4 regions of the Agaribacterium sp. ZY112 genome follow, and region 1 is predicted to be linked to each of the others. Evidence: predicted binding sites of a transcription regulator. Region 1 holds the regulator's gene; each other region holds the start of a gene.
What was found. Region 1 encodes sigma-54, which starts transcription at its own class of promoters, with help from an activator protein. Its sites were predicted from a motif close to TGGCACANNNNTTGCNNT; they were not measured.
Positions count from the first base shown of each region.

Region 2: flhA (flagellar biosynthesis protein FlhA) is a predicted target of sigma-54. The motif match lies at 4,074-4,091, and genes of this name have one in related genera.
Region 3: nifL (nitrogen fixation negative regulator NifL) is a predicted target of sigma-54. The motif match lies at 3,450-3,467, and genes of this name have one in related genera.
Region 4: AB1S55_RS17360 (putative urea ABC transporter substrate-binding protein) is a predicted target of sigma-54. The motif match lies at 1,552-1,569, and genes of this name have one in related genera.

Region 1 is NZ_CP166840.1:1,943,467-1,950,942, reverse strand. Features, by position in the region: gene lptC (LPS export ABC transporter periplasmic protein LptC) at 1-574, shown strand, start outside; gene lptA (lipopolysaccharide transport periplasmic protein LptA) at 571-1,128, shown strand; gene lptB (LPS export ABC transporter ATP-binding protein) at 1,130-1,855, shown strand; gene AB1S55_RS08520 (RNA polymerase factor sigma-54) at 2,042-3,568, shown strand; gene AB1S55_RS08515 (PTS sugar transporter subunit IIA) at 3,593-4,036, shown strand; gene rapZ (RNase adapter RapZ) at 4,046-4,927, shown strand; gene AB1S55_RS08505 (HPr family phosphocarrier protein) at 4,937-5,206, shown strand; gene mgtE (magnesium transporter) at 5,212-6,573, shown strand; gene yjgA (ribosome biogenesis factor YjgA) at 6,595-7,110, shown strand; gene AB1S55_RS08490 (YhdP family protein) at 7,227-7,476, opposite strand, start outside.
Region 2 is NZ_CP166840.1:2,365,631-2,373,106, forward strand. Features, by position in the region: gene chrA (chromate efflux transporter) at 1-929, shown strand, start outside; gene AB1S55_RS10290 (methyl-accepting chemotaxis protein) at 943-2,547, opposite strand; gene AB1S55_RS10295 (tetratricopeptide repeat protein) at 2,769-3,938, opposite strand; gene flhA (flagellar biosynthesis protein FlhA) at 4,152-6,383, shown strand; gene flhF (flagellar biosynthesis protein FlhF) at 6,408-7,476, shown strand, end outside.
Region 3 is NZ_CP166840.1:2,463,248-2,470,723, reverse strand. Features, by position in the region: gene AB1S55_RS10745 (RnfABCDGE type electron transport complex subunit D) at 1-437, opposite strand, end outside; gene rsxC (electron transport complex subunit RsxC) at 434-2,005, opposite strand; gene AB1S55_RS10735 (RnfABCDGE type electron transport complex subunit B) at 2,008-2,541, opposite strand; gene rsxA (electron transport complex subunit RsxA) at 2,555-3,136, opposite strand; gene nifL (nitrogen fixation negative regulator NifL) at 3,549-5,258, shown strand; gene nifA (nif-specific transcriptional activator NifA) at 5,255-6,838, shown strand; gene nifB (nitrogenase cofactor biosynthesis protein NifB) at 7,030-7,476, shown strand, end outside.
Region 4 is NZ_CP166840.1:3,985,810-3,993,285, reverse strand. Features, by position in the region: gene AB1S55_RS17370 (carbohydrate-binding protein) at 1-695, shown strand, start outside; gene AB1S55_RS17365 (TIGR02450 family Trp-rich protein) at 868-1,143, shown strand; guanidine-I (ykkC/yxkD leader) riboswitch at 1,620-1,770, shown strand; gene AB1S55_RS17360 (putative urea ABC transporter substrate-binding protein) at 1,835-2,884, shown strand; gene AB1S55_RS17355 (ABC transporter permease) at 2,971-3,798, shown strand; gene AB1S55_RS17350 (ABC transporter ATP-binding protein) at 3,795-4,604, shown strand; gene AB1S55_RS17345 (urea amidolyase associated protein UAAP1) at 4,604-5,389, shown strand; gene AB1S55_RS17340 (urea amidolyase associated protein UAAP2) at 5,386-6,033, shown strand; gene uca (urea carboxylase) at 6,138-7,476, shown strand, end outside.

The sequences.
Region 1 (7,476 bases):
CTCATTTTACGCCGCGGCTTTGCTAATTGCGGTTGGCGCACTGCTTATTTTTAGCGATAGTACTAGCAGCATTTTGGGCGAGGTCGAACAAGAGACCAACGCCAAAATCAGCGCCTATGCAGTGGCTCGCGATACCGACACTCAATACTTTAATGAAGACGGCAGCCTAAGTTACACCTTTAAAGCTGCAGAACTTAAGCACTACCGCCCCAACGATGAAGAAGCGAGTAGTTATAGCACCGCAAAAAAGCCAATAATTGAGTTTGTAGGCCAAACCAACCCTTGGGAAATTGAGGCTCAAAAAGCGCATGTAAGCAACGAACGCATCATTACCATGAGCGAAGACGTCATCGCCCAGCATACCGACCTCAACAACATGCACACCGTTATGCATACTCAAGAGCTTATTTTTGAGCCAGAGCAAAAACTAGCGTACACCAACAAGCCTGTTACAATCGTCAGCCCGCTTGGTAAGGTCAGTGCTGTAGGAATGATCGCCGATCTACAACAGCGTAAGATCACACTTAAAAGTAAAGTAAAGGGCTTACACAGCCCCGAGAAAATAAATCCATGAGCAAAGCTACACGGCCTCTATTCTTACTTGGCCTTTGTGCCATCGCCAGCGCCTGCCTCGCCCTTCCCGACGATGCAGAGAAAGACCTGGAACTGGAAGCTGAGAGCCTTGTTTATGACGAGCTAAAGAATACACTCACGTATTCTGGCTCCGTTACCATGCAGCAGGGCAGCATGCTTATTAAAGCGGATGACGTGATTATTTTTGGTAATGCAGAAAAAGCCACCCGAGTACTAGCCACAGGTCGCCCAGCTCACTTTCAGCAGACACCAAGTGTTGGCGCAGAACCTGTCACAGCCAGAGCCATAAAGCTTGATTACGATATCCACAATAAAGGCCTTATCCTTGAAGGTGACGCAACACTGGACCAAGAAGGCGCAAGTTTAAGCGGCAATCGAATTGAGTACGATGTAAAACAAGCCCTTGTTAAAGCAAGCAGCCTCAGTGAAGGCAGTGACGAGAAAAAACGCGTGAAAATGATTATCCCGCCTAAAGCCCTGCAACAAGAACAAGACGCAGCCGAGCAACAACCAGAAGAAAATTCAGCGCAATAACATGCCCATATTAGAAGCACAGCATTTGGCCAAAAGCTATAAAGGCCGCAAAGTTATTGTTGATGTCAGCATGCAAGTAAGCTCCGGCGAAGTAGTTGGACTGCTCGGCCCCAACGGCGCGGGTAAGACCACCTGCTTTTACATGATCGCAGGTATCGTTAAACCCGATCACGGCAGAGTCTTTATCGATAAGCAAGAAATCACCCACATGCCGATGCACAAACGCGCGCGCACAGGGCTTGGTTACTTACCCCAAGAGGCCTCCGTATTTCGCAAACTCACTGTGACTGAAAACATCAGTGCGATTTTGGAAACCCGTAAAGAACTAAGCAAACAGCAGCGCAAAGACAAACAACAAGAGCTGCTCGAAGAGTTTCACATTACCCACATCAAAGACAGCCAAGGCATGGCCTTAAGTGGTGGTGAGCGCCGCAGAGTAGAAATTGCACGCGCACTGGCCAGCGAGCCAAATTTTGTTCTGCTTGACGAACCCTTTGCCGGCGTTGACCCGATCTCGGTCAGTGATATCAAAGACATCATTTTGCAACTCAAAGCAAAAAATATTGGCATCTTAATCACCGATCACAATGTGCGTGAAACGCTCGATATTTGCGAAAAAGCCTATATCGTTTCCGAAGGCCAAATACTCGCCGAAGGTGATTCCGCTACGGTTTTGAGCAATAAAAAAGTACGTGAAGTCTATCTAGGCCAGCACTTTACACTCTAAAACCAACCTCTTGCTGCAGGCCTAGTCGATGGCAGAGCAATTGGCAAGCACATTCGGCATAAAGATTGCTTTGTTATCTGCTTAAAAGCGTTGCCCTGAAGCTAAGGGAATACTAAACTTAGCTAAGTTACCAAACCCAATAGCGCAGAGCGTTTACGGGCCCCAGAGCAACATAAGTAGTCGCCTATGAAGCAATCTCTCCAGTTAAAGATGGGCCATCAGCTAACGATGACCCCTCAGTTACAACAAGCCATTCGCTTGCTGCAACTTTCTACTCTTGACCTACAAGCCGAAATTCAAGAAGCCCTTGAAAGCAACCCTTTACTCGAAATAAACGAAGTAGAAGAAAGCAGCAGTAGCTCAGATGAGTCAAACAAAAATAATCCGGAAGAGAACAAAGCAAACAACAGCAGTGAAGCTGACCATCAAGCTAATGAGAAATCAGTCAACGAAGGCGATGCCAGCGATGGCTTATCGGAAGGCGATTGGAGTAATGACATTCCAACCGACCTCGCCGTAGACACCAGCTGGGACGACGTTTACCAAGCCAACTCGTTTAGTAACACGGGACTAGCGCGTAACGATCAAGAAGATTACGACTTAGAGAGCCGACGCGGTGGTACAGAGAGCCTTGGTGACCACCTTTTCTGGCAGCTCAACCTCACTCCAATGAGCGACCGTGACCTATTGATTGCAGAAGCAATCATTGATGCCGTTGCCGATAGCGGCATGCTTGAGCAAAGCATCGAAGACATCTTTGAGGGCCTAAGTACCGAGCTTGAAGACTTAGAAGAAGATGAGGTCATCGCCGTCCTACACCGAGTGCAACAATTTGACCCCCCAGGTGTTGCAGCAAGAGACTTAAGTGACTGCTTACTTATCCAGCTCAATGCACTAAAACAAGATACACCAGAGATCAGTAAAGCGCGTGAACTCATCGTCAACTACCTTCCCCTGCTTGGTAGTCGCGACTTCAAGACCTTAATGCGCAAACTAAAAATCAAAGAACCTGAACTTCAAGCTGTCATAGCCATCATTCAGGCGCTTAACCCTCGCCCTGGCGATAGCATCGACACCTCATCAACCGAATACGTTGTTCCCGATGTCTTTGTTAAAAAAGAAAAACAGCGCTGGACCGTTAGCCTCAACCCAGATATCGCACCCAAAATTCGTATCAATTCGGATTACGCATCGATGGTCAAACGTGCTGACAGCAGTGCCGACAACACCTTTATTCGAGACAACCTGCAAGAAGCACGCTGGTTTCTTAAAAGCCTGCAAAGCCGCAATGAAACCCTGCTTAAAGTCGCAACCTGCATCGTAGAAAAACAGCAGGGCTTTTTAGACTTTGGCCCAGAGGCGATGAAGCCGATGGTACTTCATGATGTAGCAGAAATCGTCGGCATGCATGAGTCGACTATTTCCCGTGTAACGACTCAAAAGTACATGCATACCCCTCAGGGTATTTTTGAATTGAAATACTTCTTTTCTAGTCACGTTGCCACTGAAGGTGGAGGTGAATGCTCATCCACCGCCATTCGTGCCATCATTAAAAAATTAGTAGCGGCGGAAAATACCCGCAAACCGCTTAGCGACTCGAAAATGACAGCCCTGCTTGAAGAGCAGGGTATTAAGGTTGCTCGCCGTACGATAGCTAAATACCGAGAATCTCTCAGTATTCCGCCATCAAACGAACGCAAGCAATTAACATAATAGCAATCTTATTATTCTAAGTTTATGTGGATTAAAAACGTTCTATCAGAAACACTCTGCGCGGCACGTATTGAAGGTGTCAGCAAAAAACGCGTACTCGACAAAGTAGCTCAAACACTAGGTGAACAATACGGCGTGGATGCCAATACGCTATTTAGCCAACTTGTTGCCAGAGAAAAACTAGGCTCCACAGGCATTGGCGACGGTGTTGCAATCCCACACTGCCGCTTTGATACCGATGAAGCGATGCTTGCAGTATTTACTTTGGACCAAGGTATTGATTTTGATGCGATCGACCAACAGCCTGTTGATGTTGTTTTTGCTATGGTCGCCCCCGAGAACAGTGAACAGAACCATTTAGAGAACCTCGCGGCCATTGCTTCTGCATTGCAAAACGAGGACTACTTAAAACACTTGCGCCAAGCAAACAGTGCACAAGAACTTTATCTCGCCGCCACTGAGCAATGAGCCCTAACTATGCAAATTTTGGTGATATCCGGCCGATCCGGCTCAGGTAAAACAACCGCGCTCAACCTGTTAGAGGATGAGGGTTACACCTGCATCGACAATTTGCCGCTGAGCCTGCTACCTGCCCTTACTGAACAAATACGCAAGGCTCACAACCCCAACACTGCACGCCTTGCCATTGGCATTGATGCGCGCAATATTGATGGCGACCTAAGTGTGCTGCCAAGCTTACTTGAGTCACTTAAAAAAGACTCCGACAACTTCCGTATACTCTATCTAGATACAGGCAAAGAAGTCTTATTACGCCGCTTTAGCGAAACGCGCCGCAAACACCCACTAAGTAACAAAAACACAGGTTTGCACGAAGCGATCAGCAGTGAGGATTTAATCCTTGCCCCCATAGCAGCACTGGCAGATGTCACCATTGACACCAGCAACCTAAACTTACACGAACTACGCAGTGCCGTTAAACGTCAACTCATCGACAATGAGCGTGACGGCATTGCGATCACCTTGACTTCTTTTGGCTTTAAATTTGGCGTACCTGTAGATTCAGACTTTATGTTTGATGTGCGCTGCTTACCCAACCCCTATTGGCAAGCAGAACTTAGAGGCTATTCAGGGCTCGAACAACCCGTCATCAACTTTTTAAAAGACCAAGATCCCGTGCAGCAAATGGCTGCCGATATAGAATCATTTGCTCGGAAGTGGATTCCTAGCTTTGAAGACAATAACCGCAGTTACATCAACATAGCAATTGGCTGCACCGGAGGCATGCACCGCAGTGTATTCCTTAGCGAGCACATTGCTGCATGCCTGCGCGACAACTATAAAAATGTTCAGACTCGCCACCGCCAACTCAGCGCAAAATATATGGCGCCGGTCCGATAAAGGAAAGCCATGAAGGAACAACAAATTCAAATTATTAACAAGCTCGGTTTACACGCCCGAGCGGCCACAAAGTTTGCAAATACAGCAAAACAATATGGGGCAGATATCGAAGTCGAATTTGATGGCAAATCAATTGATGGTAAAAGCATCATGTCACTGATGCTTTTGGCCGCAGCCAAAGGCAGTGAGCTTACTATTCGCTGTAATGGTAAAGACGAGCAAAAGGCCATGAAGGGTCTTTGCAGCTTAATCAACAACCGCTTTGACGAAGACGAATAAGATCTATGCAGCAGGCTGAAGAGCTGAACAATCAGACTCAGGCACATCTAGGGCGAGTACAGCAGTTACTCGGCCAAGGCACCACTTGGCAGCTCAGCCAAATGGTCAACGGCTTGCGCCCTGTAGAGATTGCCCGCTTGCTCTCTTCCGCCCCACCAGCGTCACGCGCCCTAATCTGGGACCTAGTTGATAAAAATGTACTCGGTGAAGTACTCGAAGAGCTACCCGAAGATATACGCAGCAGCTACCTAAACAATATCGAAGCCGAGGACATTGCCGAGTTAACCGAAGGTCTCGAAACGGATGATGTGGTAGACATCCTGCAACAACTGCCTGAGCAAGTTATTCAAGAAGTGCTCGGCGCGATGGACAACCAAGACCGCGAACGCGTAGAAAAAGTTCTACCCTATGCCGAAGACACTGCAGGCGGCCTAACCAACACAGATACTATTACGGTTCGCCCGCGTTTTACTCTCGATGTGGTACTGCGTTATTTGCGCTTGCACCCAGAATTACCCCCTTCAACAGATGCGCTTATTGTTGTTAACCGCAAAGATGATTACTTAGGCCTATTACCTTTAGCGACCCTACTGACAACAGACCCAAACACCACTGTGCGGGAAGTCATGGTCACCGATGAAAACGCGATCCGCGCCGATATGGCCGACGCAGAAGTCGCTAAGCTATTCGAACAACACGACTGGATTTCAGCCCCCGTTGTTGACGAAAAAGGCAAACTTCTAGGCCGAATTACCATTGATGACGTGGTTGATGTTATTCGTGACGAAGCCGATCACAGCTTAATGAGCATGGCGGGCCTCGATGAAGATGAAGATACCTTTGCACCAGTCAGGAAAAGCACCCCTCGCCGAGCGATGTGGCTGGGAATTAATTTAATAACAGCTCTACTTGCATCATCGGTGATCAACCTCTTCCAAGGTACTATCGACAAGGTCGTAGCTCTAGCAGTGCTAATGCCCATTGTTGCCTCCATGGGGGGCGTAGCAGGCTCCCAAACCCTAACTATGGTGATACGGGGTATGGCCACAGGCCAAATTGGCTCCAATAATTTAAAATGGCTAATTAACAGAGAGCTAGGGGTAGGCATGATTAACGGCCTACTCTGGGCTACGATTATGGGCATTATCGCTGGTTTTTGGTTTCAAGACCCTATCATCTCCGTCATTATCGGTGCCGCAATGGTCATTAACTTATTAGTTGCAGCGCTTGCCGGAGCAGTACTACCCTCTATCTTAAAAGCTATGAAAATAGACCCAGCCTTGGCCGGAGGGGTCACTTTAACCACCATTACCGATGTGATTGGTTTCCTCTCATTCCTAGGTTTAGCGACTATTTTTTACGCCTAAGCCCAACAAAAGACAAACAGCATGACCGAAGACGATTTTTGGGACGACCCCGACTATAAAAGTAAAACCGAGATAAAAAGTGACATGCGTGAGCTCAGAGCACTAGGCCTTGAGCTTGCCGAGCTACCGAAAAAGATTCTCGACACTGTGCCGATGAGTGAAGAGCTGCGTTACGCGATTGATGAATACCGCCGCATCACCCATAAAAACGCATTAAAACGCCAAGCCTCATTTATTGGCAAGCTCATTCGTAAAGAGGAGGATGCAGGAGAAGCGTTAAAAGCCAGCTTAGAAAGCATCAAACAAGAGCGCCACAAAACAACTCGACAGTTACATGTTGTGGAGCAATGGCGAGAGCGCCTAATCGATCAAGGCAATGAGGCTTTTAACGAGTTTGTGAGCCAATTTCCAAACTGCGACCGCCAGCAGTTAAGAAACTTATTACGCAATGCGCAAAAAGATAAAAGCCAAAACAAGCCACCAGCCAATGCACGCAAACTATTTAAGCTCGTACAACAAGTGCTAGCTGAAGCTTAAAACTACAAATCAATCTAAACCAAGCTGATCTAGTCCGACCGAGTGCTCAAAAATATAAACATAGCAGCGCACTCGGTTTAGCGCAGTATCAAACACAACAAAATAGAATTACTAAACTACTGAAGAAGCTCAGTACGAGAGATCATTGATCTATTTTCTGGTGAGCCTTCACCATGTTTATTAAGCTCAGATTCCATTGTGCTTTTAGTATTACCAGTATCAAATTTAGTCTCAGTACGAACTTCATGCTCAGCCTTACTGGGTTTATTTTCTACATCGTCATTAAAGACTTTTAACACTTTAATTTTCGGGTCTTCCCAAGCCCCGCGAACGCTGTAGCTAATACTGGATGCTTTATCGACCTGC
Region 2 (7,476 bases), 420 kb from region 1:
CTTTTACTTTGCCCTCTGCATTACTTTTGTTTTTCTTCGCTTTGGCCGTGCCAATGCTTGATGGCCCTTTAGCTGAGGCTCTTATTCATGGCCTAAAATTAAGTGCAGTCGCTATCGTTAGCGATGCTCTGCTGTCTATGAGTCGAGGTTTGTGCCCAGATAAGCGACGTAAACTCTTAGCTTTGATGGCGGCAGCCTTATTGCTGACTTTTAATTGGCCTTTTATGCAGCTGATTGTATTGGGGCTCGGTGCTGCATATGGCTTTGCTTTTTGTAAACCACTGACTTTTCTCAGTCAGTCATATTCTATGGCTATCTCTCGTAGTACGGCACTTCTAGCGCTCAGTGTTTTTGTGTTCTTATTTATATTACTACCCGTAGCGGTGATGTTTAGTGGCATTAACCTATTGCAAGTTGCAGCGGTATTTTATCAAAGTGGTTCATTGGTCTTTGGTGGGGGGCATGTTGTCTTACCTTTGCTACAACAGGCAACTGTAGACAGTGCCTATATTGATAGTTCTGTATTTATGGCGGGCTACGGTGCTACACAAGCCATGCCTGGGCCTATGTTTAGTTTCGCTAGTTTTTTAGGGGCTTATATGCAGCCAAACTTGCCTTGGCTTGGCGCTTTAACAGCACTTATTTTTGTTTTTTTACCTGGGTTTTTATTGGTTGTAGCGGTGTTTCCGTTTTGGCAGCAGCTTATTGAACACCAAGTGGCCACTAAGTGCCTTGCCGGTTTAAATGCGACGGTAGTAGGTATACTTTTGGCAGCGTTACTAGGGCCTATTGCTAGCAGCACGTTATTTTCATTCTATGATCTTGGTTTAGCTGCGACAGCACTTATATTCATTCGTGGCCTTAAATTAAGCCCGCTTTTATCGGTGGCCTTTTGTGTGCTCGCTTCAGTTATTTTAACCTTTCTTTAGCAAGCTTGTTCGATTAAGAGACTTTGAAGCGCTGAATGCCTTTGGTTATATTGTCTGCGAGTGCGTGCACCTGCTTAGCTGCTTCGTGAGTATCTTTAGAGACATCACTGGTGGTGGCCGTTTGTGAGTTTAGCTGGTGCAAATTACTGTTTATTTCTTCACTTACTGCTGTTTGTTCTTCGGTTGCAGTGGCGGTTTGTATACTCATGTCTTTTACCTTGGTAACAAGACCTTGTGTTTCATTGAGTAAGGTCTCCGTTTCTTTGGCAAGTTCAACAGAGTTGGTGACCTTCTCAAAGCCATCTTCAATTTGGCTCACGACACCGTTAACTCCTTGCTGTACTGCTTCGATCATTTTTTGAATGCTATCAGTACTTTCTTGCGTTTTGCTTGCAAGGGTACGCACTTCATCGGCTACTACGGCAAAACCTCGGCCTTGTTCACCTGCGCGTGCGGCTTCAATAGCGGCATTAAGAGCTAATAAGTTTGTCTGTTCGGCTATGCCTCGAATCACATCTAAGACGCTACTGATATTATTGCTTTGTTCAACCAGTTGATTGGCGCCATTGGATGCTCCCTCGATGGTTTGATAGAGTTGGCCTATTTGATCGACGGATTTATTTATCACTTGTACGCCTTGGCCAGCCTGCTCCATTGCTTGCTCAGTTTCATTTGCGGTGTGCTGGGCTATCTCTGCCATCTCTTTTGTTGCGATACTCATTTGGTGTACGGCGCTGACAATCATATCGACGCTGTGAGCTTGTTGAGATGCGATATCTGAGCTTTTCTCAGAGCTGTTGTGTAATGTGTCACTGCTATTTTGTAGGTGTTCAACATCATTGCGAACACTTTTAATAAGCTGGTTAAGGCTCGAAACAAAATCATTAAAAGCCAAGGCTAAGCGCCCCAGCTCGTCTTTGTTTTTTATTGTTATATGCTGGCTTAGATCACCACCGCCAGAACTGATGTTGTTAATGCCATCACTAATCTCATTGATGCGTTGTACTAATGAGCGAACACCTACAAACGATGCTATCGAAGCAATCGCTATAATTAAGAAGACTAATATATAGGAAATAGATTTATGCACTTGGATAGACGCTGTGGCTTCTGTGTGAACTTGCTCTGCTTTCTCAAAGGCGAGTTCACCGGCACTGTCATAGAGTGCTCTTAGGTTAGAGAAAGCTATTTCATTTTTTGCGTAGTTAGCCAAGCTTGCGTTTTGTAAACTTTGAGTTGTTTGCTGTTGCCAAGTTGAGAAGGCTTGATCAAATGACTTGAGTTGTGCCAGAACATCTGGATAGGAAGCCAGATCTTTTTGGTATTGCTGGAAGCGATCTAAGGCCTGCTGAGCGTTCTCTTGGTAATCTTGACGGTATTGGCTTCTATTACCATTAAGATCTAAGACATAGTGTAATTCGGCTAAGCGTGCTTGGTAGAGATCTCTATCGGCATTGAGAACCTTGCTTACAGTAGGTAGAAAACGTTTAGCGTAGCTATCTAAATTCTTTTCTAAACGGTTAATAAGTAGAGTATTGGCAACCAGTACAATAATAAGTGCTGCGACGAGTAGTATCAGGGGCAGGCTGTATTTTATTCTTAAGCTAAGTGAGTTCACGCTGTGTCCTAGTTTTGAGTAATGTATAAGCGCCGCTAATCGTAGCTACTTATATCGTGGTTGCTTATGCCGCCTAGACTGCTTATACCTTATAGGCCATATTACTTGCCAAGGTCCCTCACTTCGTGCAGTCCATTTACCAATATAAGAAGATATAGCAGTGCTTTTGACTAGATAATAATGTATTGAGTATAGACCTTAGTGAATAAGGCACAGTGCTTTTAGCGCATACTGAGCAGGCCTTGTAATTTACCTTCAAAACGCTGTTTCTGTAAGCCCTCACTCAATTCATAAGCTTTCTTAAGTGATTGAATACTCTGGTTTTTATTGCCCATTGCGAAGTGTATCTGTGCGCTTAGGTGGTGAAACAGTTGTTCCTTGGGGGCAATAGTGATGGCTTTCTGAATAGTGTCTAAGGCCTGCTGATAGTGTTTATGTGTAAGTGCTTTTTGAGCAAGTTTAGCGAGGTGGTAGGGATTCTTACGGCTGTATCGGCCCACTTTTTTAGCTAGTTTTTCCGCTTCATTCAGACGCTCTTGCTCAAGTAGCAAGACGTATAAATTACTAAGCGCACTATCATTCCGCTTATTAATTTTTAACGCCTTTTTATAAGCTTTCTCAGCTTCGATAGGCTTATTACTGAGTTTGTTGAGTACACCTAGGTTAGACCAAAAGAAGTCTTCTTTAGGGGCTAAAGCCAAGGCTTTTTTCATATGGCGTTGAGCTTGTTGCCACTGTTTATGCTCCAGATTTTGCATGGCAATATTATTGTAATAATCTGCTAGTGCACGCTGATCGCTAATCACTCGGCTATTGCGTGGGTCGATATCAGCAATATTAAAAAAAGTGCCTAGAAACTCAATGTAGATGCGCTGGTTTCGCGTTTTTACCACGGCGTTAATATGCCCTGGCACAAGATAGACATTAGAAGCTTGTCGCCACTGTTGAGCTACGTTGACATTTTGGAAATAAGCTTTGAGCCCCACGTAACGGGCACTGGCGACATAGAGTAGGGCTAGACTTAAGCAGTTTCCTTGTTTTCGATAATAGGTATCTCGGGCGCTTAGGCTTTCATCAAAAGCGTAATCAATGTTCCAGCCTTGTTCACTAAACATCAACTTATGTAGTGCTTGAGCGCGCTCACTTTTCTTTCGAATTGGGCGAATATGTAGGTCGAGTTCGTTTTTTATATGTGCATCTAACTCTAATAAGAGGGCCTCATTAATTAATACTTCTGTGGCGCTGTTTGTGCTTGTTACTGGCAGTTGAATACTTAGATCAGCCCATGTCTGAGAGGCATTCAGGGTAAGGCTAAAGGTAAAGAAAAGCAGAAAAAAAAGTATGCCAATTCGCTTATGAATCCATTTAGTCTTACGCCTACTTATTTTCATCACATTGGTCCTATTGCTTACTTGTAGATGCCTTTTTGAGTGTGCGTTTTAAGGTTCTGTTTTTCTTGTTGTTGACTCATTAGGGGAGTGCTTAACAAGTATAGCTAAGGCTTCTTACTCTTTGTGTCTTTGCTTCGGCACAGCTTTTGCCACTATTAGAGTGATCGATTTAAAACGCCAATTTATTGGCTTGGCCTTGCTAGAGAAAAATACATGGCAGATTCTTTTTTTCAGCACCTTGTAAGTTTGCCGTCGAATGTTGATGGCGCTTCATTCCGTCAAGGTGTTGGCAATATGTGGAAGGGCAACCTTTCCATCCCCATTATGCTGCTTGCGCTAATGGGGATGATGACGCTACCTCTGCCCCCATTCTTATTAGATGCCTTTTTCTCTTTTAATATTGCGCTCTCCATTGTTGTTTTATTGGTATCGGTATATAGCCTGAGGCCTCTCGATTTTGCTGTGTTCCCGACTATTTTATTGGTCGCTACGCTGATGCGTTTGGCTCTTAATGTAGCCTCCACACGGGTCGTTCTACTTAATGGTCATGAAGGTGGGGATGCTGCAGGTAAAGTGATTCAAGCCTTTGGTGAGGTTGTTATTGGTGGTAATTATGCAGTTGGTTTAGTTGTTTTTATTATTCTCATCATTATTAACTTTGTTGTCGTTACCAAAGGTGCTGGGCGTATATCTGAGGTCAGTGCACGTTTTACCTTGGATGCAATGCCTGGTAAGCAGATGGCTATTGATGCCGATTTAAATGCGGGTTTAATCGATCAGGATGAGGCGCGTACCCGCCGTGAAGATGTTGCTGCAGAAGCCGATTTTTATGGTGCTATGGACGGTGCGAGTAAGTTTGTTCGCGGTGACAGTGTTGCCGGTATTCTTATTCTTGTTATTAATGTGATTGGTGGTCTTGCTGTTGGTATGGTTCAGCACGGCTTGGAATTTCAAACTGCCTTACAGTTTTATGTATTGCTGACCATTGGTGATGGTCTTGTGGCGCAAATACCATCGTTATTATTGTCGACAGCTGCGGCGATTATGGTGACGCGTGTTAACAGCGCTGAAGATATGAATCGCCAAGTTTTATCGCAGATGTTTGCATCCCCTAAAGCCTTAGCTATAGCCGCGGTTATCTTGTTTATTATGGGCTCGATCCCAGGTATGCCGCATCTATCGTTTTTAGGCCTTGCTACTATTTGTGGGGTGCTGGCGTATTTTATTCACTACCGCCAACAAGAAGCTGAAGTGGTTGAAGAGGGCGGTTTTCAAGGTGGCGCAGCTCGCCCCAATGGTGCTCCCCCTTTTATTCCTTCAGCAGATGGAGCTCAGCCGCAACCGGCCCTTGAAAATAAAAGTGTGAATGCTCCAGATCCTGTTGAAGTGAGTTGGGATGACGTACAACCCGTTGATATGGTGGGTCTGGAAGTTGGCTATAGGCTGATTCCTTTAGTCGATAAAGGCCAAGGGGGGGAATTACTAGGGCGTATTAAAGGTGTTAGGAAGAAGCTCTCGCAAGAGTTGGGCTTTTTAATTCCTGCTGTGCATATTCGCGACAATTTAGATTTATTACCCAATACCTATCGCATTAGTTTGATGGGGGTTGCCGTCGGTGAAGCTGAAGTTTTTCCTGGTCGTTTTTTAGCGATTAACCCAGGTCAAGTTTTTGGCAAACTTGAAGGAACACAAACAAAAGATCCTGCTTTTGGTTTACAGGCAGTGTGGATTGATGACAGCCAGCAAGATCAAGCTCAGAGTCTTGGTTATACCGTTGTGGACCCTGCCACAGTGGTGGCAACGCACTTGAATCAGATTATGCAGAGCCATTCTCACGAGTTGATCGGTCATGAAGATGTGCAGAAATGGCTAGATCTGCTTGCGGAAAAATCGCCTAAGCTCGTTGAAGAATTAGTGCCAAATACCATAGGTATCAATCAGTTACGTAAAGTTTTACAGGCTCTTTTAGAGGAGAAGGTTTCTATTCGCGATATGCGTAGTATTGCTGAGACTTTAGCTAGTCGTGGTAGTAAACAAATGAGTACAGAAGCGATGGCCGCTGAAGTGAGATCTGCTTTAGCGCGGCAAATAGTGCAAAGCATAGTGGGGGCTGAAGTTGATGTGCCTGTGATCACTCTGGCCCCACGGCTGGAACAGTTGTTGCTACAGACCATACAACAAGCACAAAAATCTGGCGCTGAAGATGCGGCGTTTATAGAGCCACAATTGGCAGAGCGGTTAAATCAGTCTTTACGAGATACGGCGAGGCGGGTCGAGGCCCAAGGAAAACCTCTGATTTTATTAGTGGCGTCACCGCTTAGAAGCATGATGTCACGCTTTGCCCGAATCAGTATTCCAGATATGCGTGTATTGGCATACAACGAAGTCCCAGACAGTAAGCAGCTAACCATAGAGGCGACGGTTGGCGAGGAACTGGTCCAGTAGGGCTAAACCAAAGTAGGTGAAAAAATGTCGAGTCAAAATGCCGAAGTAAAACGCTTTGTAGCGCCCACGATGGGGCAGGCGCTGGCTTTAGTACGTGAGGAATTAGGGCCCGAGGCCGTTATTCTTAAAAGTCAGCAGGTGAAAGGAGGCGTTGAAATTATCACCTCTCTTGAGCGCGACTATCACACCCGAGGTGTTCATGAGAGACAAGACTTTGGTCAGAAGTTTGACAGCGACCTCGATCATGCAATGAGCAGTGATGCTAGCTGGCAAAGCCAGGCGGGCATAGAGCAAGCCGCTGCTAGCTATGATAGTAAGTTGGAAATTAACGACGTCTCAACTATTGATAAAAATGATCTTGCCGCTGAAATTGAGCGTGCACGAGAAAAAATGATGGCAGCAAAAAAAGCAGCCATGGAAGCTGAAGAGTCAGAGCAAAGACCAGTCAAAGTAAAAAAGCCCGAGCCGGTGCAGGAGCCGGCGCCCGAGCGCTCAGTCCGACGCCCTGAAGCATGGTCTGAAGATTTAGTGCAAGAGCAAAAGCTTGCAGGCTTACGTGATGAAATTGCGGACTTACGTTTATTATTAGAGCAGCAGAGTTGGGCCGCAACATCAGCCGCCAGTTCTGTTTCTAACCAAGACTATGGCGCAGTGGATGAAGCCAGTTCCAATTCACGCAGTAAGGTTCATGGGCAATTACAGCGCCTTGGTTTAAGTGAAGCCATTATCAATGAGTTAAATATGGCTGTGTCTCATAGTTTGCGCTTGCACGACACATGGAAACAAAGCTTGGCTAGCTTGGCGAAAGGCATTAGTCAGGCCGATGATTTAGATGTAGAGCGCGGTGGTTGTTATGCTTTTGTGGGCCCAACCGGAGTTGGTAAAAGCACCACGCTTGCGAAGTTAGCGGCGGCCTACACTATGCGCCATGGTGCCGGTAAAGTTGCCTTAGTGACGATGGACAGTCATCGCGTTGGTGCCGTTGAACAGCTTCGCTCGCTGTCTAATATTCTTGGCGCGCCGTTAAAAGTGGTATCGGTACGCAGCAGCCTGTTAAGTATTTTGGCTGAGTTAAGAGAGTTTCCCCTTGTAT
Region 3 (7,476 bases), 520 kb from region 1:
ATTTGCATAGGAAAGGTAATTAATAAGGCCGTACGCGCCAGCATAGCAGGGTTAAAAATATTTTGTCCAAGGCCACCATATAACTGCTTGCCAACGACAATCGCAAAAAAAGCGCCACCAACACCTAACCACCACGGCGCCCAAGGCGGTAGGGTTAGAGCCAGAATCCAGGCGCACAGCAAGGCAGAGCCATCCATAACTCTCACTAAAGGGTCTTTGCGCATATACAAACACAACGCTTCAAACAATAAAGCAGAGAGGCAAGTACAGAAAAATAAAAAGATGGCGGGCCAGCCAAATAAGTACAAAGAGAAAAGCGTACACGGTGTTAGAGCCAAACATACCTGCCACATATGCTTTCTTACACTGCTGCCCGAATGTGCGTAAGGACCGCAGTGCTTATCTAAGAGTTGGCTTGAACAATTAGCTTGGCTCACGAAATTAACTCCTGCTCTTTATGTTCTACCGCTGTTTGAGTAGTTTCTTGTGCTGTTTTTTGTTCTTGTGGCGCTTCTTGCAAGACAGCGGATTCCGAACCGCGCCTACGACTTGGCCTGCGTTTTTTGGACGCGCGTTTGGCCGCTTTCTCCGCGGTTTTACGCGCTTTTTCTTGCTCTAAACGTTTTTGTTTGGCAAGACTCATAGTAACGGTGAGATCTAGTTTTTTAGCTGCTTCTCGCTTTTCTGCTTGTTTGTCTTTGGCGTAACGAAAATACTGTACTAAAGGTAAGTGCGAGGGGCATACATAGGAGCAAGACCCACAAAGTATGCAATCTGCCAATCCATAATCAACCGCTGCTTCAGCATTTTCAGCTTTGATTAAGGCGGCCATATCTAAAGGCATTAACCCCATGGGGCATACATCAACACAGCTTGCGCAGCGTATACACGGTGAAGCCTGATCCTGCTGCACTTCACTTTTACTTAATGCAAGAACACCTGTAGCGCCTTTAATGATCGGAACGGCTGTTGATGTCAACGCGATACCCATCATCGGCCCACCAAGTAATAAACGAGCAGGCTCTTCTGTTAAGCCTCCACAAGCCTTAAATAACTCTTCAATTGGAGTGCCGACCAAGGCTTCAATGTTTTTGGGGCGACTAACACAACCTCCGGCAACAGTGACGATACGAGAGATTAAAGGCCGGCCTTGAGTTAGAGCTTGAAAGATGGCATAGACCGTTCCCACGTTGTGCACTAAGACGCCCACCGAAGTACTACGAGCACCAGCGGGTACTTCACGCCCAGTTATTTCTTGAATTAATTGTTTGGCAGAGCCCATAGGGTAACGAGTGGGAACAACTTCGACTTCGACCATACCGTAGGCTTCTGCGGCAGCTTTCATTGCAGCAATAGCTTCGTGTTTATTATCTTCGATTGCGATCACTACCCTAAAGGCTTTGAGGATGTGGCGAATCAAACGCGCGCCCTCAATAATATCCTCAGCTTTTTCGCGCATTAGCCTATCGTCACAACTGAGGTAGGGCTCACATTCGCTGCCATTGACTAATAGTGTTTTAATTTCGTGTTTGGCGCCCTGCTTTAATTTCACTGCCGCAGGGAAAATAGCTCCGCCCATACCAACAATGCCTGCTTCAGCAACTCGATTAGCCAAAACCATCGCATCTTCTTGAAAAGCATCACTCGCTTCTGCTTTTGGTAACCACTGATCTTGGCCATCAGTTTCGATCACAATGGCCGGAGCATTAAAGCCCGAAGGGTGAGCTGCACAAACGTCAGTTATGGCCACCACCGTACCTGAACTAGAAGCGTGTACCGGCGCCGATAACTCCGATGGTGCCAGTGCAATTAACTGGCCTTTTAACACCCTTTCTCCTACTTTAACGATAGGGATCGCTGCCGCTCCTGCGTGCTGCAATAAAGGTAAAAACAATTTAGGCGGAATAGGCGCAGCACTAACATGCAAAGCTGAAGAGCGAGCTTTGTTAGCAGATGGGTGAACACCGCCTTGTACAGGCGCAAGTTTTAACAGGCCTCTAAACATACTTATAGCCCTCCTAATTCAGGTTTGGGCCAGCGCCAGTTATTAATACCAGCAGCTTCTTCTTCAAGTGTGATGCAGTTTTCTGGGCAGCTATCTAAGCACTGTTTGCAACCACTACAAGCTTCGCTTAAAACCACATGTATTTGGCCTGTCGCACCAACAATGGCATCCGTTGGGCAGGCTTTTAAACAGCGGGTGCACCCCACACAAATTTCTTCATTAATTTGGGCAAGTTTGGGGGCGGATAAATCACCGGCTTCACTTGGGTCCACCCCCATTAACGCGGCGAGTTCATCTAATAATGCTCGGCCTCCGGGTGGGCAAAAATTTATGCCGACTTCGCCCTCTACTAAAGAATTAGCCGCATCGCTGCAACCAAGATAACCACATTGACCACACTGACTTTGGGGCAGTAAGGCCACAATTTCTTTAACTAAAGGATTGCCTTCCTCTACGGCAAAATATTTACCAGCTACTGCTAACAACAAGCCCAAAATGGCCCCGAGGCTAGTGATGGCGAGTACAGCAACGATCATAGTTAACCCTCCCTTAACTGACGTGGACCAAGCCACCAAAGCCCAAAAAACTCATAGCAAGTAAACCCGCACTCACTAAAGCAATGGGTGCCCCTTGCATAGAGGCAGGCACATTAGCAAGTTGTAGGCGCTCTCTCATACCCGCAAACATAACCATGACCAAACAAAAACCGAGAGCCGAGCCAAAACCAAAAACAAGCGCTTCTAAAAAACTTTGCTGATCTCTAACGCTGATCAGGGGTACACCGAGTACTGCACAATTAGTCGTAATAAGAGGTAGGTAAATACCTAGGGAACGATATAGAGGCGGACTGAATTTTCGGATAAGTGTTTCTGTAAACTGCACTAGAGCAGCAATGACTAAGATATAAGCGAGGATGCGTAAAAAACCAATGCCAAGTGGCGCCAATACATAGGTTTCCATCAACCACGAAGCCGCGCAGGCAAAGCTCATTACAAAGGTGGTTGCGGCACTCATGCCTATGGATGTGCTGAGTTTGCTGGATACCCCCATAAAGGGACACAAACCTAAAAAACGCACCAGAACGACGTTATTTACCAGCGCTGCACCAATAAGCAAACTTAAATAGTCCACAAGTTATTCCCCGCAACTTCTACAAAACAGTGACTTGTTACTTGTGTAAACCTAAGTGCAGCAACTGTGCCAGCCACCTTGCAGTGAAGCTGTTAGACAGGCAAAAATTAAAGGCAATAGATCATCGATAAATAAATTTGATCTGCCTTAATTTTTTTAAAAATACCACAACTTAATTGACATTTATTCTCATTTAAATCTTGTAATAAAGATTACAAAACGTCGGTTTTGTTTGTGGCTGTTTATGTATTAAAAGCTACAAACAACAGCTTTGTCAGCTTTCAAGCAAAGAAGCGACAAGGACCTTATCCGTCGGCATAATTATTGCTCTTATCCAATCGATAAAGAATTTAATCTGAAAATAAAAAAGATAGATTTAGAGCTCCACCTAAAAGCAGCAACGGGTACTTTTATGAAAAACATGCAGAAACAATATCCAAGCGATGACAGACTATTAAGCATAAAACAGGAAACTGATAAGCAAGCAGCTCCCTGCTCCCAAGCTCAGACCTGCAAGAGCACCCTGCTCAATTGCGATGCTTTTTATCAAGCTGTTGAACACGCCCCGATTGCTATTTCAATTACCGATCTCAATGCCAACATCCTCTATGCCAATCGTAGCTTTAATAAAGTAACTGGTTATGAAAGTAATGAAGTGATTGGAAAAAATGAAAGTATGCTTTCTAACCACACAACTCCGCGTATCGCTTATCAGGCCCTGTGGCAAAACTTAAATAACAAACGCCCTTGGTCGGGGTTATTGGTCAATAAACGCAAAGATGACTCACTCTATCTGGCTGAAGTGAATGTTGCCCCCGTGCTTGATAAAAATGAAGAGGCTATTTATTACCTAGGCATGCACCGTGATTCAAGTGAGCTGCATGAACTTGAGCAGCGCGTAACCAATCTAGGTGAAATGGTTTCAACAGTAATTAATCGCTCCCCTATCGCCACCACTCTGATTGATGCAAATAACAATATCGTGTTAATGAACCCGATGTTTCAGCAGTTAATGACGGATCTGGCACCTAGAAAAAGCCAAGATGAAGCCAAAGCTTTATTGTTTAAAATACTGGGCCATGACTTTGTACAGCTAAAAAACCAGGGGTTAGAATTTCACAACCGTGAGATCTGTTTAGATGAAGGCGGTGATTTTCCTCGTTATTTTGTCTGTGATGGCACCGCCGTGAATTTGGAGAACGAAGAGGCCCACAACTTTTTTAATCAGCATGATGACACACATATCTTACTGACCATTAATGACATCAGTGAACTCAAGCGCCGACAAGAGGATTCCCGTTTAAATGCCCTTAAAGCCTTGGTTGCTGAAGAAGAAGTCGTGCACGCAACCCGCGAAGCATTTAACGGCGCTGTGCACAGTTTACAAGGGCCGGTAAACTTAATTAATGCGGCCATGCGTATGCTGGAACGCCGCGCCGAGTACCTTGAACAAGGCGACCCACTAATAGGAGCCTTACAAGAAGCCGGTAAAGCAGGTGAAGCAGCTCTTGAAACATTAATGAGCTCGACTCCTGCCGCCCAGCAACAGAGATCTACACAACTTAATTTAAATGAAGTAATTCGCAATGTGATTAAATTAAGCACGGCTAAACTATTAGGCGCAGGCATTGTGGTCGACTGGCAACCCGAGCTGCATTTACCTCAAGTACTTGGCCCCGAAGGTAAGATTGTTAGTGCTTTTTGTAAGCTCGTCGATAACGCCATCGATTCACTGGCTGATGCTGACCTCGACAAACGTGAATTGAGCCTGCGCACCATCGCAAAAAATAATGTGGTCCGTGTAGAGATTACCGATAGCGGCGCAGGCATTCCTAAATCCTTACGCTACAAAGTATTTGAACCCTTTTTTAGCACCAAGGTCGGCGGTAAAAAAGCCACAGGCATGGGGCTTTCTATGGTGCAAGAAACCGTACTTGATTTAGCCGGTACGGTCAGTGTCGATACCAGTTACCACGGTGGCTGCTGCATGGTAGTCGAGCTGCCCCACCTAAACAGTAGTTATGCCACCGAACACGGTTCAACTTCAACTAAAGCCACCTCGACTAACAGCACAGCACACTCCTCTTCTCCCAGCCCCAGCAGTCACGGGACAAGCTCATGATGATGACAACAAGACACTCTGTATTAAGCTCCAGCCCCAACAACACTCGTATTACTTTATTAGAAAAAGAAACGCTGGCCTTAAATCGTATTAGCCAGATTGTTTGCCACTCAGAAAATATTGAAACCACTTTTGCCGAAGTTTTAGAAGTTTTGCATACGGTGGCCGAGCTACACTACGGTTTCATTTCTATTTCCGACGCCGAGCACAGCGCAGTGCAATTAACAGCTATTTATACCGGCGAGAACAACAATCTTAAGCCAGGCACAGTAAAATACCGAAGCGGTGAAGGCATTATCGGCCGAATTTTAAGCCACGGCCGCCCCATCGTATTAGGTCGTATTAGCTCGGAACCTAATTTTCTCGACCGCCTAGCTATCTACGACTACGAACTGCCCTTTATCGCCGTACCGATTGAAAATAGCGAAGGTAAAACCATTGGTGTACTCGCAGCACAACCGAGTACACCTGCAGACGATTTCCTCAGTGAGCGCTTGCGCTTTATGGAAACAGTCGCCCATATGATTTCACAAACCGTGCGCCTAGTAATTAACCGTGAACTCGGTGAGGAGATTGCCTCTGAGCGCGATGAGTTACGCCGTGAAGTACGCGGTCAATTTGGTTTTGAAAAACTGGTCATAGGTAGTACCTCGTCAATGCGCCGTGTCTTTGACCAAGTAAGGCGAGTTGCCAAATGGGACAGTACCGTATTAGTACTTGGGGAATCGGGTACAGGTAAAGAGCTTATTTCCACCGCAATTCACTACAACTCACCTCGCGCTAAACAAGCTTATGTGCGTTTAAATTGTGCCGCCCTGCCTGAAACACTATTAGAGTCAGAGCTATTTGGCCATGAAAAAGGCGCCTTTACCGGTGCAATTAAACAGCGTAAAGGCCGCTTTGAACAGGCTGATGGTGGCACTTTATTTTTAGATGAAATCGGTGAGATATCGCCCATGTTTCAGGCCAAGCTCTTGCGCATTTTACAAGAAGGCGAATTTGAGCGTGTTGGTGGAAGCCAAACCATTAAAGTGGATTTACGTATCGTTGCGGCAACAAATAAAAACCTTGAAGCCGAAGTTGAAAAAGGCAAATTTCGAGAAGATTTATACTATCGCCTAAATGTGATGCCCATTCAGATTCCGCCTTTGCGTGAACGACGTGCCGATATTCCACAGTTAGCTGAATTCTTATTGGGCAAAGTAGCCGAAAAACAAAAACGAGAACTGCGTTTAACCAACAGCGCAGTGCGAATTTTAATGAGCTATCACTGGCCCGGTAATGTGCGTGAATTAGAAAACTGTCTTGAGCGCGCTGCAGTGATGAGCGAAGATGGCTGCGTCGATAGCGACGTAATTTCCTTAAGCGGTGTGCAAGTTGTTCCACCACCTGTGCGCAACGATTTTGAATTAAATCCTACCGACCTTGAAGACGATAACCTCGACGAACGCGAAAAAGTGATTGCGGCCCTCGAACAAGCAGGCTGGGTGCAAGCCAAGGCGGCCCGCTTACTCGGCATGACTGCACGACAAATTGCCTACCGTATTCAAACCTTAAATATCAATGTAAGAAAGATTTAGACTACACAAGTGAGAACGGAGCTCTAGTTCTCACTTGTGTAAGGCTTCTTACAATTGTTTCCTGAAAGCCTGTCAACTCAGCTACAAAAAGCCCAATAAAACCAATAAAAACTCAATATAAACAACAACTTATTAAAAGGCATAGGGATTGCAATCACTTATATCATTAACCGTTGTAACAAGTGAATGCCATGGACTTAACTATTATCGCCCGCTCTTCTGACAGCCCACCTGCTGATCAATGCCCTTCAACAAGCTGCCCAAGTTCCGCCACAAGCAGCAGCGATATTCCCGAGCACATTCAAAAGAAAATAGAAAATCATCCCTGTTATAGCGAGCAAGCTCACCAAAAGTTCGCACGTATGCATTTGGCCGTTGCACCAGCTTGTAATATTCAGTGTAACTACTGCAACCGTAAATACGATTGTTCAAATGAGAGCCGGCCAGGTGTTGTCTCGGAAATACTGACACCAGCTCAAGGTCTTAAAAAAGTGAAGGCCGTCGCTGCTGAGATCCCTCAACTCAGTGTACTTGGTATTGCTGGGCCCGGTGACGCCCTTGCTAATGCCAAACGCACCTTTGAAACCTTTCGCCTACTAACAGAACAACAACCCGAACTGAAACTGTGTTTATCAACC
Region 4 (7,476 bases), 2.0 Mb from region 1:
GTGACTTAGGTGTTGCTATTAGCCTTAATGGTGTTGAGGTCGCCTCATCTTCTATTGAGCCAACCGGTGATTGGGATCTATTTGATTCACAGGTCATCAGCTCTGGTATTAGCATTGCTGCAGGAACCTATACCTTGCGAGTGCAAAGTGAAGGTTCTTCGGTATGGCAGTGGAATGCAGATAAGCTGACGTTTAACTATGTCTCGCCTTCAGAGCCTAGCCCTGTATTGCCTTCCCCAATTGGAAGCAGTGTTCCAAGCCCTACGCCATCACCTATAGCAAGCTCTAACCCTGGCGAGCCTATTGTGATTGAAGGCGAAGACTTTGCTGAAACGGGTGGTACCCAAGATGGCTTTACAACACGTACTTTTTGGGGAACAACGACTTTTGCTGATCACATCTTAACGGGTGGTTGGGCAGACTACACGGTGACGTTCCCTGCTGATGGTATCTATGATCTAAGTTTTATTGCGTCTACCAAAGAAAGTGCTGATAGTGCCGCTAAGATATATATCGACGGTGTTGCTGTAGCCCAAACAGACATCACAGGTAATAACCTGAATGTATTTACTGAGCGCGATATAACCAGTGGTTTAGCGATTAGCGCTGGTGAGCACACTGTTCGTGTAGAAGCGGTAGGTTCTTCGCTTAAGTGGCACTGGTTCTTCGATAAGATGACCTTTACCGCGCAGTAAGTAGAAAATTCAATTCCGGCTAGCCGGATGAATGTCCTAGTGATGGCCCGCAAGCTTGCTTGCGGGCTTTTTTTGTTTTTGTAATCTATAAAGGCTCTTGTTGCTTCAACACAGTAGGCACTACGTTTTTAACGTGGTACTTTATTCAAAATAGTAGAGTGCGCATCGAACTATGTCAGCGAATAAGCCTACAAATACTAGCTATAAACACTCTAGTCATAAAAAGCTCAATCCTAAAAAGCTCCCCCCTAAAAAGTTACATAATAGTAAGTGGACAGCGCTAAAGCCTTTGAAAAAAGAAAAACATTTCTTAGTGACTGAAGTCGAGTTTGATGAGGAGGGGGCTGTTATTCACTGCCTTATCGAGGCTGTAATATCTAATCGTTCCTATGCCATTGATTGGACCGATCTAAAAAATGAAACTAAATGGCGCCAAGGCTGGAACTAAAAGTGGCTTGTTCTGATCACGGTTTTAAACTTAAATTGGCTGCGCTAAAAGGGCTTGCAAGGGGATTAATATACCGGCTTAAGTTTAGGTGGATGATGACATGCTTATTATTCGTTGCTGTCTAATTTTTTTATTCGCCTCAATATAAAGAGCGGCACTCGATGTTCGTGCGTAAAAAAAGAAATATCTCTTAGTATTAAGGGTAAGTGCTCTTTAGCCGCTTAATGCTTTGATCCAGTATTCATATATTGCCTTATCTCTCCTATCTTCTCGTCTTATAAAACCTTAAGTTCACTAACAGCATAATTTATGCCTGCATTTAGTGCGTTATTTTTGGTTTGTCACCAAAATCAACCACAAATGCCGTAAGAATGTGCGTCATCAAGCGAGTTGTCGGCATGTAAGGGCTGGCATAGTAATTGTATTAGTAATATCAGCACACAGAGGATCAAACGCTTGAGCGGTTGATATCTGTCTAAATAGCCCACTAGGGTTCCGGTTGTTTTCTTTTGAAGTAAACAATGACTGGTCCGAGAGTGGACGACCTAGAAAACCACATCGTTACTTTAGTAACTGTTGTGGACTGCTCTGCAGAAGGTTACACGGCGGGACAAAAGCCCGGGAGGAGTCAACGTTTTGATCTCTCCTGTGCGCCCTTAATTTAACGCCTAAGACCTTTGGAGTGTCTACAATGAAAAAGTTAAAAGCACTATTTTCTGCACTTACCTTGGCTGCTGCACTCGTTCCCGGCGTTGTGCAAGCCAAAGAAAAATCAAGTTTTGATATTTGTTGGTCCATTTATGTAGGTTGGATGCCGTGGGATTATGGCGCCAGTTCGGGCATTGTAAAAAAATGGGCAGATAAATACGATATCGACATCAATGTTGTGCAAATCAACGATTATGTTGAGTCCATCAATCAATACAGTGCTGGTCAGTTTGATGCTTGCACCATGACTAATATGGATGCCTTAACAATTCCCGCTGCCAGCGGTGTTGATTCAACCGCTTTAATCGTGGGTGATTTTTCTAATGGTAATGATGGTGTTGTTTTAAAAGGCGCATCCAAACTTAGCGATATCAAAGGTCAAAAAGTTAATCTTGTCGAACTTTCTGTATCGCACTATTTACTTGCCCGTGGGTTAGAGTCGGTTGGCTTGTCTGAAAAAGATATCAGCGTGGTTAATACCTCTGATGCAGACATGGTTGCAGCTTACGGCACTGCGGATGTCAGCGCTGTCACAACTTGGAATCCACTACTTTCAGAAATCGAAGCAATGCCAAATAGTAACAAGGTATTTGATTCAAGTAATATTCCTGGGGAAATTATTGATCTACTGGTTGTGAATACCGATGTCCTAGCTGACAACCCTAAACTGGGTAAAGCCCTTGTTGGCGCTTGGTATGAAATCATGGCGACTATGCAGGTTAAAGACAGTGCACGCGTACAAATGGCTGAGGCTTCAGGCACTAACTTAGCGGGATTTGATGCGCAATTGGCCACAACCAAGATGTTTTTTGATGCAGCAGATGCGGTTAAATTCACTAAAAGCCCTGAGCTTGTTAAAACCATGCAATATGTGGCTGAGTTCTCCTTTAAACACGGTATCTTAGGTGACGGTGCTGATGATGCGTCGTTTATTGGTATTGAAACCCCAGCTGGTGTGTATGGCGATAAAAACAATATTAAGCTTCGTTTTAATCCTAGCTATATGCAAATGAAGGCAGAAGGCAAACTTTAAGTGTTTTAAAGACTTAGAACCCAGTCGTTAAAGGCTCGGGTTCTTGCTTTGCTTGTTCTCGCAATCACTACATCTTAGGGTTCGTTATGAAGCGACTAATCAACTTAGCCCCCAGTAGGCCTTTTTCGGTTCTTTTGGCTATTTTGCCTTTTGCCGTATTGGTGGTTTTATACATTGCGGCGTCTGATGCGCGTTTAGCTGAAAATGCAAATGACAAGTTACTGCCTTCAATTGCCCAGTTTAGTGCCGCAATCGAGCGCATGGCGTTTGAGCCTAGTAAACGCACGGGCGAATATTTGTTGTGGGTCGATACCGCTGCAAGTTTGTGGCGTTTATTTCAGGGGGTGATGATCAGTGCATTGATGGGGCTTATCTTTGGTGCTTGTATGGGTTTATTCCCCTACGCACGTTCAGCTATGTCGCCTTTATTTGTGGCAATATCGTTAATCCCCCCGATGGCTATCCTGCCTATTCTATTTATTGTTTTTGGTTTAGGTGAAGTATCGAAAGTTGTACTGATTGTGATTGGTATTGCGCCTTTTATTATTCGTGATATGCAAGCCCGAGTGCTTGAACTTCCAAAAGAGCAGTTGATCAAAGCTCAAACACTAGGTGCCAATAGTTGGCAGATCTTAGTACGAGTGGTATTGCCGCAAATCATGCCGCGTTTAATTGCGTTAGTGAGTTTGTCTTTAGGTGCTGCTTGGCTTTTTTTGATTGCCGGTGAAGCCATTGCGGCTCAAGAGGGCTTGGGTTATCGCATCTTTTTGGTTCGTCGATATATGGCAATGGATGTCATTTTACCTTATGTCGCTTGGATCACGTTTCTTGCTTTTATTACGGACTATGCACTTAAACAGTTGTCACGTAAGAGCTTTCCTTGGTTTCACGCTTTGCAAGGAGCTAAGTCATGACAGGTACTAATCCAATACCGTTTATTCAAGCGAAAAATGTTTGGAAATCGTATGGCGATAATCAAGTTCTCGAGCAGCTTTGTGTTTCGGTAGAACAAGGTGATTTTATTACCATGGTTGGCGCCTCTGGCTGTGGCAAAAGCACCTTTTTAAATATGCTGCTAGGGATGGTAAAAGCAACTAAAGGGGAGCTATTAATTGATGGTAAACCTATTGACAGTGAACCTGGGCCAGATCGTGGCATTGTCTTTCAGAGGTATTCGGTATTTCCACATTTAACGGTTCTACAAAACGTAGAGATTGCAGCCGAGTTAGTATCAAAAAGAGTGAGTTCTAGGCTGCTCGGGCGGGTGTTTTCTAAAGAAAAAGCCGCCATCAAAAACGAGGCTCTTAAACTGATTGAATCAGTTGGTTTAACTCATGCGGTAAAAAAATACCCCCATGAATTATCGGGGGGCATGCAGCAGCGCTTGGCTATCGCGCAAGCTTTGATGAAAGCCCCCAAGGTGTTGTTATTAGATGAACCCTTTGGAGCGTTAGATCCTGGTATTCGAGCAGATATGCATAAGCTGATAAAGCGTATCTGGCAAGAAAAGAAACTCACTATTTTTATGGTGACCCACGATATTAAAGAGGGGTTTGAGCTAGGTAGTCGCTTATGGGTATTTGATAAACTGCGTTTTGATGAACAAGCGCCAACGGCCTACGGCGCTCAAATTACCTATGACCTACCACTTAAACACCCCGAGAGCCGAGAGGCTATTTCTGAAATTAATATCAAGCTTCAAACTGTTAAGGAAGAGTAATGACAGTGGATACTCAAATTTTATATTCCGATGTATTACCTGGTGGTAAACACTGGTCTATGCGCATGCGTCGCGGTACCCGTTTACGTTTAATTGATCAGCAGGGTGGGGCTAATGTTGGTATGCTATTTTACAACCCTGAAAATTTATTAGAACGCTACAACGCGCCAGATACTTTAAAATGTCAGCACACCTTTAAATTGACTCAAGGCCACTGTTTGTATTCTGACATGGGCAGAGTCTTTGCCTCTATTGTTGAAGATACAATGGGCTGGCATGAAACGGTGTGTGGTAATACTCATCCTGAAACAGTTGCCAAAAAGTGGGGTGGATTAACACCAGATGATTTTAATTACCAAGCTAAACGTAATAATTGGCATTTAAGTGGCTATAACAGTTTTTTAGTCGAGCTTGCTAAATATGGTCTTGGTAAAGCTGATATGGCGGCCAACTTAAACTTATTTAGCCAAGTCGAAAGTGATGACGCAGGTCAATTACGTTTTACAACTGAGGCGTCAAAGGCCGGTGACTTTATTGAATTGCGCTTTGAAATGGACACCTTGGTGGTTTTACATACATGCCCGCATCCATTAAACCCTGCAGAAGAATACCCTTTTAAATCAGTTGAATTTCAAATTCGACGCTCACCTTTGGTGGCTGCCGATGATGAGTGCATGAATTCATGCCCAGAGAATCAACGTGGTTTTAAGAACAATGAATTATACCATCTTGGTTTAGCACCACTGGCTAATAATGAACACTCTTGCTGTGGAGGCCTCCAATGACAGAATTAAGCTCTAGCCAACTTAAGCCTGAGGCTGCGTTATTACATGATGTGGTGGCAGCAGGCGATTACTGGATGAAGATTATTAAAAAAGGCCAAACCCTACGTATTTTGGATATGGAGGGCAACCAAGCTGCCGATACTTTATTCTACAGTGCCGAGGACCCTAGTGAGCGTTACAGTGCTATGGATACGATACGTGAACAAGGCAATGTGTTTTTAAGCACAGGTACTGTGCTACGGACAAATGAAAATAGAGCCATGCTAGAAATTGTGGCAGACACCTGCGGCCGACATGACACTCTTGGTGGTGCCTGTGCAACTGAATCGAACACCGTGCGCTATGCGCTAGAAAAAAAGTCTATGCATGCTTGTCGAGATAGTTGGATGTTAGCCGTGGCCGAGAATCCTGAGTTCGGTTTAACTAAACGTGATATCACCCACAATATTAATTTTTTTATGAATGTACCTGTGACCAAAGAGGGTGGCTTAAGTTTTGTCGATGGCATTAGTGATGCGGGTAAATACGTCGAGTTAAAAGCATTGATGGATGTTGTGGTGCTTATGTCTAACTGCCCTCAGTTAAATAACCCGTGCAATGCATATAATCCGAGCCCTGTTGCAATGATAGTGTGGGACGCATAAGCCTACTTTAAAACACATATAAATGGCAGCGTGGCTGTCCGAGTTAGACGACTAACTCCGAAAAAATTGACGCGGGACGACCCGCCTGAATGTGAAGGTTTATCATGTTCAACAAAGTATTGATCGCCAATCGTGGTGCTATTGCTTGTCGTATTATTCGCACCTTAAAGCAACTGGGTATAGAGTCGGTTGCTGTATATGCTGAAGCAGATCGTGACTCATTGCATGTCTCGCAAGCAGATCAGGCGTTTAGCTTGGGTGAAGGTGCCGCTAAAGATACCTATCTAAATCAAGAGAAATTACTCGCCATTATTCAGCAAGCCGAAGTTGATGCTGTTCATCCCGGTTATGGTTTTTTGAGTGAGAATCCAGATTTTTCTGCATTGTTAGCAGCCAATAACGTAACTTTTGTAGGGCCATCGGCAGAGCAGATGTTGGCCTTTGGTTTAAAACATCGAGCACGAGAACTGGCTGAACAAGCAGGTGTGCCGCTAGTGCCTGGCACAGACTTATTGCTCGACGTTGAGCAGGCTTTGGCCGCAGCGGATCTTATTGGTTATCCTGTTATGCTAAAAAGCACCGCAGGTGGCGGTGGTATTGGTATGCAAGTTTGCTTAAGTGCACAAGAGCTCAGTAGTGCTTTTGGCAAAGTAAAACACCTAGGTGAACAAAACTTTTCTAACGATGGTGTTTTTTTGGAAAAGTTTATTGCCCGAGCCCGTCATATCGAGGTTCAGGTTATAGGGAATGGTGCCGGTGAGGTTGTCGCTCTTGGTGAGCGGGATTGTTCTTGCCAGCGCCGAAATCAAAAAGTCGTAGAGGAAACGCCAGCGCCGAACTTGCCACAGCATGTACGTGAGCATATGCACACTACGGCAGAGCAATTGATGAGTTCAGTCAATTATCTAACTGCTGGAACAGTGGAATATATTTACGACTTTGAGCAAGAGCAGTTTTACTTTTTAGAGGTAAATACTCGTTTACAGGTAGAGCACGGTGTTACCGAAGAGGTCTTTAATGTAGATCTTGTTAAGTGGATGTTAGCAACTGCCAAGCAGCCTGGTTTGGATTTAAATGAGTTGCGAGTATTAAGGCCCCAAGGGCATGCTATTCAGGTTCGAGTCTACGCAGAAGACCCTGTAAAAAACTTCCAGCCTTCGGCGGGTTTATTAACTCAAGTTGAATTCCCTAAGACACCGCATGGTATTAAGGGCGAGCAGGCAGGGCCTCTTCGTGTTGATACATGGGTGCAGGCAGGTATTGAAGTATCGCCATTTTTTGATCCCATGCTCGCCAAAATCATTGTGCATCAGCAGACACGTGAACAAGCAATAAGCGCTATAAATAGCGCCTTAGATAACAGTATTGTTTATGGCATTCGCACGAATTTAAATTACCTTAAAAATATTTTAAATTGGTCCTTATTCAAAGCCGGGCAAGCCA